DNA from 2 places in the Mycobacterium sp. DL genome. Region 1 is predicted to be linked to the other one. Evidence: riboswitches for the same ligand, from Rfam matches in the RefSeq annotation. Region 1 holds a riboswitch; the other holds the start of a gene.
The links. A riboswitch is a leader RNA that binds a small molecule or an ion and turns the genes downstream of it on or off. The one in region 1 is predicted to bind cobalamin.
Positions count from the first base shown of each region.

Region 1 (5,134 bases):
TGCCCGCCCGCTGCGTCGGACGATCCAGCGCGAGATCGAGGACCAACTCTCCGAGAAGATCCTCTTCGAGGAGATCGGTCCCGGCCAGATGGTCACCGTCGACGTCGAGAACTGGGACGGCGAAGGTGCCGGCGAGGATGCGGTGTTCACGTTCGTCGGCAACAGCAAGGCTGCCGCGAGCGTCGAGCCGGATCTGGCGTTGCAGGCCGGTACGCCGGGAGCAGCTGAGTAACCCCTACGACAGCACGGAGGCGGTCACCTGCGAGGGTGGCCGCCTTTGTGCATGTCAGCGGCCTCGGTATGTCAGGTGGTCACACCTCGTCGGGTCGTAGCACCGTCCGGTTCAATCTGCGCGACACCGCCGCGCCCCACGGAACGGTCAGGCGGGCACCGGCGAGCAGTTCGGCATCGCAGAGCAGGTCATGAGTGCGCCCGCGGCGCACCCCCCGGCCGCCCAGGATGACGGTCTCGTGCGACCAGGCCCATGCGACGTCGACGTCGTGGGTGGCCAGCACGACCGCGGTTCCCGCCTCCGACAGCGCGCTGAGTGTGCCCAGCAGATCCTCGACCGCCTGCGGGTCGAGCCCCGCGGTCGCCTCGTCGAGGAGCAGTACGCGCGGGCGCATGGCCACCGCACCGGCGATCGACACCCGCTTGCGCTGACCGAAGGACAAGTGGTTGGGGGTCCGGTCCGCAAGCTCGACGATGTCCAGTGCGGCCATCGCGTCGTCTACCCGGGCCACCACCTCTGTGCGGGGTAGGCCGAGGTTCGTCGGCCCGAACGAAACGTCCGCGCGCACCGTCGCGGCGACGATCTGGTCGTCCGGTTCCTGGAGCACCATCTGCACCCGGGTGCGCAGGCGGGTCCGGTCTGCCCGGGAGCCGGTGAGCGCCGTCCCGTCGAGCCGGAGCGTGCCGGTGGTCGGCTTCGTGAGACCGACGAGGATCCGAAGCAGCGTCGTCTTGCCGGAGCCGTTGGCCCCCAGCAACACGATCCGCTGGCCCGGCCGCAGCGACAGGTCCACACTGTCGAAGATCCTCGGCCCCCGCGGGAACGCGAACCCGACCTCTTCCAATCCGAGGACCTCGGGTTCGTCAGTCACGCACCACTCCAGGTCCTCCAGGTCAAAGTCGCCGTCACCGAGATCACGCCGAGCAGCGCAGCGGTCCCGGCGAGCCGGGCCGGGCGCGCCCGTCGGTCGTCGGTGAGCACTGCGGTCATGCCGGGTTCCGCGCGCAGCGACATCGCTTCCGACATGGCCCGGGCGCGGTCGGTGGCACGAACGAAGATCAGCGCGGATTGAGCGCCGATCACGGCGACGGCACCCCGCGCGTCCCTCATGCCGAGGCGCAGCCCGACCGCCTCCCTGCATGCACGGGCCGATTGCACGAAGATGCCGACGAGTCGGTACGTCAGGTCGGCGACATGGCACAGCGAGGCGGGCACACCCGCCCGGCGAGCCAGGTCGAGCAGGTCTGCCATCAGTGTCGTCACCGCCAGGCCGATGGTCGCGGCCGACGCGGCGATCGCCCGCAGCACGGTGTCGACGGCGAGGTCCACACCGCCGGGCTCCAGATGCGGCCCGCCGTGCAGGCTCACCGCGATCGGCACCGATCCCAGCGCGATGAACAGGACCGGGCCCAGCAGCGCGAGCAGGAACAGGCGCGCCGACACCCGGGCGTAGGCGAGCGTCGCCACCACCGTTGCGAGAAGCACGAGGGGCGCCCCGGTGCGCGGTGGCAGCACCATCGCACACAGGAGCAGCCCTCCGTAGAGGCAGACCTTCTCCACGGCAGGGTCGGTCGACCACCGGTTGTGGGCCGCGCTGATTTCGAGGGGGTTCACGGGTGCGGCTCAGTCGCCGCCGCGTTCCCCCTCGGCGGCTCGGGCCGACGGTGCAGGGGCCGCGATCGGGGGGATCGACTCCTTACGTCCACGGTTGCGGCCTGCATACCACCCGATCCCGCCGCCGAGGATGATGCCACCGAGTCCGGCCTGGAGCGCGAACAGGCCGGACTCGACCTCGCCCGGTAGCTCGCCGACTAGCGGGGAGAACCACGGCTCGTAGTCCTCGTTGATTTCGGTGATCACCTCTTCTGCCTGCCCGTCGGCGCCGCCGAACTCGGCGTCGGCGTCGGCGGCGTAACCGTAGAACAGCGATCCGACGGTGATCGCGACGGCGAGGACCAGAAGTGAGATCGCCAGCAGGACCGTGGTGCGCCCTTCCGAGCGTGGTTTGTCATCTCGGGTGCTCATGTCAGACCCCCTCACGATCGCCGATGCGGTGCTCGTCGCCGGCCGGCATTTCCTTGTTCTTGAGGAAGCCCAGGCTCAGAAGCTCCGACGAGGCGACCTGCATCAGCACGCGGACGACGACGACGGTGATGAGTCCCTCGACGATCGCCAACGGGACCTGGGTGATCGCGAAGACGCCCATGAACTCGGCGAGGCTCTCCCAGAAGCCGCCCACCGAGGACGGAAATGCCAGTGCCAGTTGGATACTCGTGACGATGTAGGTCACGAGGTCGGCGACGAAGGCCAGCGCGAACACCGCGGGCAGCACCCCGACCCCGACCCTGCGGAGAAAGAAGAACACCGCGAAGCCGGCCCAGGGCCCTGCGATCGCCATCGAGAACGCGTTCGCGCCGAGCGTGGTGATGCCGCCGTGTGCGAGTAACAGCGCCTGGAACAGCAGGACGATCGTCCCCAGAAAGGCCATCACCGGCGGTTTGAAAATGGCGGTCCCGAGTCCGGTCCCTGTGGGGTGCGAACTCGACCCGGTTACCGAGGGCAGTTTGATCGCAGACATGACAAACGAGAACGCGCCGACCGCGGCGAGCAGCGGGCCTGAGGACGGATGGGTCTTGACGGTGACAACGACCTGCCTGGCCCCGTAGACGACGAATGGCGCGGCCGCGATGGTCCAGGCCACCGCGTGCACCGGGGGTAGGAACCCCTCTGCAATATGCATGATTCTGACGTGTACCTTTCCGCCCAGCACCTCGTAGGCATTGTCAATCGGTGCCGCGGTCGGTCTCCTGGCTCACGGGTCCACCGGACCACCTGAGGTGGGCCGGTACGCCGGTGTCCGCCTTCCCACTCGCGCCGGAGGCGCAAGCAGTGGCATGGGTGGACACTGACTTCCCGTTCACAGTGGCGAGGGCCGCCCCGGTTTCACACCGGGTTCCCGTACACCGCAGCAGACGGAGTGTACCTCCGGGCGAGGCTGACCCGGGGCTTCGGGATCAGGGCTTCGGGATCAGGGTGAACGCCTGGGTGACGATCGACATCAGCCACGCGGCCGCGGTCTGGCTGCGGTACTCCGGCCAGTTCGCCTGCAGGCTCACCACCCAGGGCTGTCCGGCGCGGTCGACGGCGTACCAGCTGAAGGTCAGATCGCCGGGCAGGTTGCCCGCCTTGGCTCCGACGTAGGGCCACTCCTGCTGGTCGAGGTCGATTCCGCGGACCGCCGACAGGATGTCTCTGACCGGCGCGGCCTCGCCCACCGCCGCCGTCTGGAGCGCGGCGTGCAGGCGGCAGATGTCGGCGGCGCTGCCGTACCACTCGGCGCCGATGCCCGATGCCGGCGTGTGGGTGCGGTGCGGATCCGGTTCGTAGGGGCGGGAGTTCGTCTGCTGGAGCAGTTGCGCGCGGCCCTGCGGCGACGCCTGCTTCCACTGCTCGCGAAGGTCGGGTTCACCCCAGCCGACCGAGAACAGTTCGTGCATGGTCGGGAACGGCGTCATGCTCGCGGGGTCGTGGTGGCCGGCGGCAACCAGCGCGCGCTCGATGGCGCCGGGTCCCAGCCGGGCGATCAGCAGATCCGTCGCCATGTTGTCGCTCGCCGAGATCATCTGCTGCGCGGCGTCGCGGACAGTGACCGTGGAGCCGGGGGGCAGGTCGTCGAGTTCCGGTGAGCCGACTGCCTTGGCTTCCTCGGTGATCGTCAGCGGGTCGGACCACTGCACCGTGCCCGCTTTCACCGCATCGGCGACGGCGAGCAGCACATACAGTTTGAAGATCGACGCCAGAGGCAGCGACAGGTCGGTGTTGGTGCCGGCCACCTTGGTGCACCGGCCGTCGGTCACCTTCGCGATCTGATACGAGTACCGCGCGCCGGACCTGGTCAGCTCGGCGTCGATGTCGCTCCAGTCATCGATCACCGGCGGCACGAGTGACACCTGGAAGCGATCGACCATCCCGGTGGTGTCATCGGTGTGCAGCTCGATGGTCTGGGGCACGTCGTAGGAGGTGAGCACGTCCAACGTGGCGTGCCCGGCCCCGATGTCGACGTTGGTGACGGTGAACGGCCGATCCCACCACATCCGGTCCAGCGTGACGCCGACATGTTCGACGGCCTGCGGAGCGGCCAGCGTGCGCACGCCGTTCTCGCCGATCGGCCAGTCGCTGTTGAGCATGTCCATGGTCTGCTTGGCGCGCAGACCCTGAGGTGTGTTGATCTGGATGGGCACGCCGTGGGCGGCGTCGGTGGGCGCAGGTCGCGACGTGGCACATCCGCAGGCCAGGGCTGCGACGAGGACGAGCGCGACCGTCAGCGTGGTCGCTCGGTGCCGAGCCCGGTCTGCCTCACGCCGAGGCGTCGGTCCCCGCAACGTCGAGTACAACTTCGAACTCCAACAGTGATGCGCCAGTGGCGACCGGATTTGCGCGCTGACCGGCATGGGCTTCGGCGGCGGGCCCGGCCGCCCATGCCTGGAACGCTTCGTCGGATTCCCACTGAGTGACCACGAAGTAGCGGTTTTCGCCTTTGACCGGCCGCAACAATTGGAAGCCGAGGAAGCCGGGCTGGTTGTCGACGGCGTGTGCGCGGTGGGCGAACCGCTTTTCCAGTTCCGGACCGGCGTCGGGCGGAACCTCGATCGCATTGATCTTCACGACGGGATTTTGGCTAGGCACGGTGATCAGGCTACCGCCTGCTCTGGGCATGATGAGGCCATGGATTCCGATCCCGGCGTTCTGCTGACCGGTCACGGCGGGTCCGGCCCGCCGCTGGTGCTGGTGCACGGGCTGATGGGCCGGGGCAGCACCTGGTCGCGTCAGCTGCCGTGGTTGGCCCGGTGGGGCGAGGTCTTCACCTACGACGCGCCGTGGCACCGCGGCCGAGGGGTGGAC
Region 1 covers NZ_CP155796.1:4,118,528-4,123,661, forward strand. Annotated here, with positions in the region: gene clpC1 (ATP-dependent protease ATP-binding subunit ClpC) at 1-232, shown strand, start outside; gene ABDC78_RS19655 (ABC transporter ATP-binding protein) at 312-1,103, opposite strand; gene ABDC78_RS19660 (CbiQ family ECF transporter T component) at 1,100-1,846, opposite strand; gene ABDC78_RS19665 (energy-coupling factor ABC transporter substrate-binding protein) at 1,856-2,257, opposite strand; gene ABDC78_RS19670 (energy-coupling factor ABC transporter permease) at 2,259-2,972, opposite strand; cobalamin riboswitch at 3,012-3,215, opposite strand; gene ABDC78_RS19675 (serine hydrolase) at 3,247-4,614, opposite strand; gene mhuD (mycobilin-forming heme oxygenase MhuD) at 4,589-4,948, opposite strand; gene ABDC78_RS19685 (alpha/beta hydrolase) at 4,958-5,134, shown strand, end outside.

Region 2 (5,134 bases), 3.1 Mb from region 1:
GGGTCGCGGACACTCGGCGGGAACGATGCTCTCGTGATCACCTCGATCTCGGGCAGTGCTTCGAGGCCCTCTGGCAGATGATCGTCGAGGAGGCGAGTGAGCCGCTTTGAAATGCGTTGATGCCATAGCTGCGGCCGCGGCGACATGGTCAGGGTTCCCTCACTGAGTTCCCACCGTCGCGTCGGGTCGAGCTCGAGCGCATCCCATTGCTCGAGGCTGAGCAAACCGGGAGGCAGGTGCGCAAGGTCGGACACCGGACACCTCCTTTCGGATCGAACTCAGGTAAGTGCAGGTTACGCGCAACAGCGATCACTTCGGAGTCTGGTGGACCCCGCCGACAAACGAATGCCCGCGATGGCGTCGGTGATGCGTATCCACGCTCATTCATCACAAGTCTGCGCGTTATCCACAGTTGACGCCGTGCAGCTGCATTCACGCGTCCGTTCGTCGAACCCGCGACCGACACTCGACTGACATCGGCGCGCGATCCGCGTCATCACAGATCGGGGCGACATGGGAAACAGGGCGAACTTCGTCATCGTCAAAGATCAGGATTGGCAGCTGTACTACTCACATTGGGGCGGCTGCCGCATGCTCGACGCGTTGATCGGCGGACCCGGCCTCGCGTTGCGGTACGCGGCCTCGCTTCGGCAATGCGAGAAGGATGCGTGGTGCGACCCGGGGTGGGCCGACGGCGGCGCGGTGGTGGATCTGGACCGTCACCGCGTGCTGTTCTTCGGTGAATCATTGATGGTGGAGATGAACACGCGCCGCGCGCTGATGAGGGTGCTCGCCACGGTCTGGTCGGGCTACGAGATCTGCTGGGCATACGACGGAACTGCTGAGCTGGCAGGCTATGTCGGAGCAGAGCTGCGTCAGTCGCCGTGGGACAGGAAGCCGACGCTGAAGCTTGCCCGGCAACGGAATCAGATGTGCCACCTCGTCTCAGTGATCGACGCCGAGGGGAAGCTGCGATTCTGGCCGTTGTGGTGGCACCTCAGCAAGGGGTGGCACGGACCGGAGCTGTTGAACAGGTTGCCCGGTCGGGGTGTCGGCCGCATCATGCTCGGCAAGATCCCGGAGGGCGGCATCCACATCGATGTGCCCCGAAAGACATTGGGGGCGTGGCAGACAGCCGATACAATGGGATTCTTCGCAGCACTTCCGGAGGTGTGGAACGGTTGGCAGGCGGAGATTTGGGAAGACCGCTTCGAGGAACACGTCGGGCGGTGTGGCGGCGATCTTCGGGTACCTGCACTGGACGTGGTCGCCGGCGTAGACAGCGCCGAGGTGCGGATCGGCGAGCGGGTACACGAGAGCTTCGAGGACAGCCCGGCAGGGCAGGTCGTCAAACTCGCGGAACTCTTTGCGCCCACGGCGCCCGGGTTCGTGGTCAGCGACGACGCGGTGTCCGACGCTGCGGTCCGCCCCACGACGGCCGAGTGGTCGCGCTTCGTCGCCGCGTGCGATCTACTGCGTGCAGAGGCAGCATGAGACGAGCTACCGTGCGTCAGCTATAGAGGTACCAATGCCTGCGAAAGCTCCCTGGCCACAGTGGCTTCCGCCAGTTCGCTACTGACCTAGGCGGGACAGGTCCGCAGTTGCCTACCGTGCCAGGTTGAAGAAAGCGCCGGGCGTGTGCGTCATCCTTTGCGGGCCCTATGGCCGAGATCTACGTGACGGCTGTCGATCGCGGCGACTCGATGCCAGTTCACGACCCTGAGGTCGATGTGGCCACGAGGCGTCGAACGGACTCGCTTCACAGACGCAGCGGCCGACGTCCCCGTCGAGGGCCGCCAATTGCAGCACTTGCTACAGTGCCAGGCGAGGGAGTCGGGAATCTGGTGTGAATCCAGGGCTGACGCGCAACGGTATGGGCCTCCACAGGGCCTGAGTCCGACCGCCGGCTTCCTCACGAAATGTCGAGTGGCTCCGCGAAATGAGCCTGACACCGAAGGAAGTGCGCTGTGCGCTCCGTCGCCACGTTGGTGGTTCTTGTCTTTGTCGTCGTCGGATGCGGACGCGCCGAAGATATTCCGCCGGTCGCGGGCGCGGCAGCCCCTGCTGATCCCGGCCGCACCAGCTATCCGCTGACCCTCACCAACTGCGGCGTAGAGGTGACGTTTGACGGCCCACCGCAGCGCGCCGTGTCGCTGTACCAGGCCTCCACCGAGATCCTGCTGTCGCTGGGCCTGGCTGACCGCATGGTCGGCACCTCCACCTGGTTCGACCCGGTGCTACCGAACCTGGCGGCCGCCAATGACACCGTGCCGCGACTGGCCGACAACGACCCCTCCCTGGAGGTGGTGCTCGACGCCGAACCCGACCTCGTCACCTCGGCCAGCGCGCACACCTTCACCCCCGCCGCCGTCGCCGAGCGAAGCCGGTTCGCCGATCTCGGTATCCCGACCTACCAGTCGCCGTCGGTATGCGTCGGCGCCGAGGTCAACGGTGAAGACGTCACCCGCACCGAACCCCTGCGCACCGACACGCTGTTCCAGGAGATCACCGATCTGGCGCAGATTTTCGACGTCCAGGACCGCGGCGCCGACCTGGTCACCGAACTGCAGCAGCGCCTTGACAAGGTGATCCCCGAGAATGTCGACGGACCGCAGCCGACGGTCGCGTTCTGGTTCTCCGGCGTCAAAACCCCCTACATGGCGGGCTGCTGCTCGGCTCCCGGGATGTACGCCGAGATCGTCGACGCATCAAACGTATTCGCCGATTCGCAACAGGACTGGCCGGAGGTCAGCTGGGAGGCGGTGGCCGACCGCAACCCCGACGTGCTGGTGCTGGCGGACCTGAGCCGCAAGCGCATCGAGGGTGATTCGTTGGACACCAAAAAGGAGTTCCTCGAAACCAATCCGATCACCCGAAACATGGATGCGGTGCAGCAGCAGCGCTATGTGGTGCTCACCGGCTCGGAACTGGACCCGGGGATCCGCGAGATCGACGCAATCGAGAAGCTGGCTGCGGGCCTGGAGGTTCGAGGATGATCCGCTTACTTGTGGCTTTGGCCGCAGTCATGGTTATGGTGGGCTGCAGCACCGAGCCCGCACCCGAAACCACCACGACTGCAGCCGATTACCCACTGACGGTGCAGAACTGCGGCCGCGACACCATCGTCGAGGCTCCGCCGCAGCGGGTGGTGTCACTGAACCAAAGCTCCACCGAGATCCTGCTGTCCCTGGGGTTGGCCGACAGGATGGCCGGCACCGCGACGTGGACCGACCCGGTCCGGGACAACCTGGCGGCCGCCAACGAGGCGGTGCCCCGCCTGGCGGAGAACAAGCCCTCATTCGAGACCGTGCTGGACGTGGATCCCGACCTGGTCACCGCGTCGTTCGTCGGCACGCTCGGACCGGGTGGGGTCGCCGACAACGGCCAGTTCGAACAGCTCGGTGTGCCGACGTATATGGCGCCCAGCGACTGCGAGGGCAAGGTCAGCTCCAGCGAGGACGGCGCCCGCACCGACCCGCTCACAATGGACCTGATCTACAAGGAAATCAACGAACTGGCAGCCATTTTCGACGTATCGGACCGTGGAGATCAGCTCGTCGGCGCGTTGCAACAGCGTCTGGATGCCGTGCAACCGGTGGTCACCGACGTCGACGCGGCGTTCTGGTTCTCCGACACTCGCACCCCGTACATGGCCGGCTGCTGCGGATCGCCGGGAATCATCGCCGCAGAGACCGGGCTGCGCAACGTCTTCGACGACACGCAGGACGAGTGGCCGCAGGTCAGCTGGGAGACCGTCGCCGAACGCGATCCCGACGTGCTGGTGCTGGCCGACCTGAGCCGGCGCACGATCGAGGGCGACGCCCTCGGATCGAAAATCGCTTTCCTGGAATCGAATCCGGTGACCAGCCAGCTCAGCGCCGTCCGCGACAAGCGTTACATCGTCGTCAGCGGCGCCGATCTCAACCCGTCCATCCGCACCGTCGACGGCGTCGAGAAGGTCGCCGACGGGCTGACCGAGTTCGGGCTCTCGGCCCCGCAGTGAGAACCCGACCCTGGCTGCTGCCTGCGCTGTGGGCGGCCAGCCTGGTGCTGCTGATCCTGTCGGCGGCGGTGGCGATCACCATCGGGCCGGCGTCGATCTCGGTGCCCGACGTCTACGCCGTGGTCGTCCACCACCTCGGCGGTCCCGCGTCGGGAGTATCACGACTGCAGGACGGCATCGTCTGGCAGCTGCGGCTTCCACGTGCTCTGCTGGCGGCGCTGTGCGGCGCCGGACTGGCGCTCTGCGGTGCGATCCTGCAGTCGCTGCTGCGCAACCCGCTGGCGGATCCGTTTGTACTCGGGGTGTCCTCGGGAGCGTCGACCGGGGCAGTGCTCGTCGCGGTGCTCGGGGTCGGGGGCGGCGCGCTGACACTGTCCGGCGGCGCATTCGTCGGCGCGGTGGTGTCCTTCGCGCTGGTGCTGACCCTGGCCTACTTCGCCGGCGGCGGCACCGACCGCGTGGTGCTCGCGGGAGTAGCCGGCACGCAACTGTTCTCGGCGCTGACGTCGTTTGTGGTGCTGTCGTCGGCCAACGCCGAGCAGACCCGCGGTGTGCTGTTCTGGCTGCTCGGGTCGCTGTCGGGCGCGTCGTGGACCGATGTGTGGTTGTGTGCAGCGGTGGTGGGTTTCGGCCTGGTGTGCTGCCTGCTGATGGCGTCGACGATGGATGCGTTCGCGTTCGGGCAGGACACCGCGGCGACGCTCGGGGTGTCGGTGCACCGCACCCGTGCGGTGCTGCTGGTGCTCACCGCGCTGATGACGGCGACGGTGGTCGCCGCGGCGGGTGCGATCGGCTTCGTCGGCCTGGTGCTGCCGCACGCCGCGCGGTTCCTCGTCGGGCCCGGCCACACCAGGTTGCTACCGACCGTCGCGCTGCTGGGCGCGATCTTCATGGTGTGGGTCGACGCGCTGGCGCGGACGGTGTTCCAACCGCAGGAACTGCCGACCGGGGTCGTCACCGCACTCATCGGTGTGCCGGCGTTCGCGCTGATCCTGTTCCGCCGTCGAGGTGTCGCAGCATGACGCTTCGCGCGATCGATGTGACCTGGACACGGTCGGGCAAGGTGGTGCTCGACCGCGTGTCCGTGCATCCCGAACCGGGCTGTGTGCTCGGACTGTTGGGGCCCAACGG
Region 2 covers NZ_CP155796.1:997,831-1,002,964, forward strand. Annotated here, with positions in the region: gene ABDC78_RS04825 (Uma2 family endonuclease) at 1-254, opposite strand, end outside; gene ABDC78_RS04830 (hypothetical protein) at 514-1,494, shown strand; cobalamin riboswitch at 1,787-1,927, shown strand; gene ABDC78_RS04835 (ABC transporter substrate-binding protein) at 1,968-2,996, shown strand; gene ABDC78_RS04840 (ABC transporter substrate-binding protein) at 2,993-4,003, shown strand; gene ABDC78_RS04845 (iron chelate uptake ABC transporter family permease subunit) at 4,000-5,025, shown strand; gene ABDC78_RS04850 (ABC transporter ATP-binding protein) at 5,022-5,134, shown strand, end outside.
Region 2: it holds a riboswitch for cobalamin, as region 1 does, so the genes downstream of both, ABDC78_RS04835 (ABC transporter substrate-binding protein) here and ABDC78_RS19670 (energy-coupling factor ABC transporter permease) in region 1, are expected to answer to the same signal.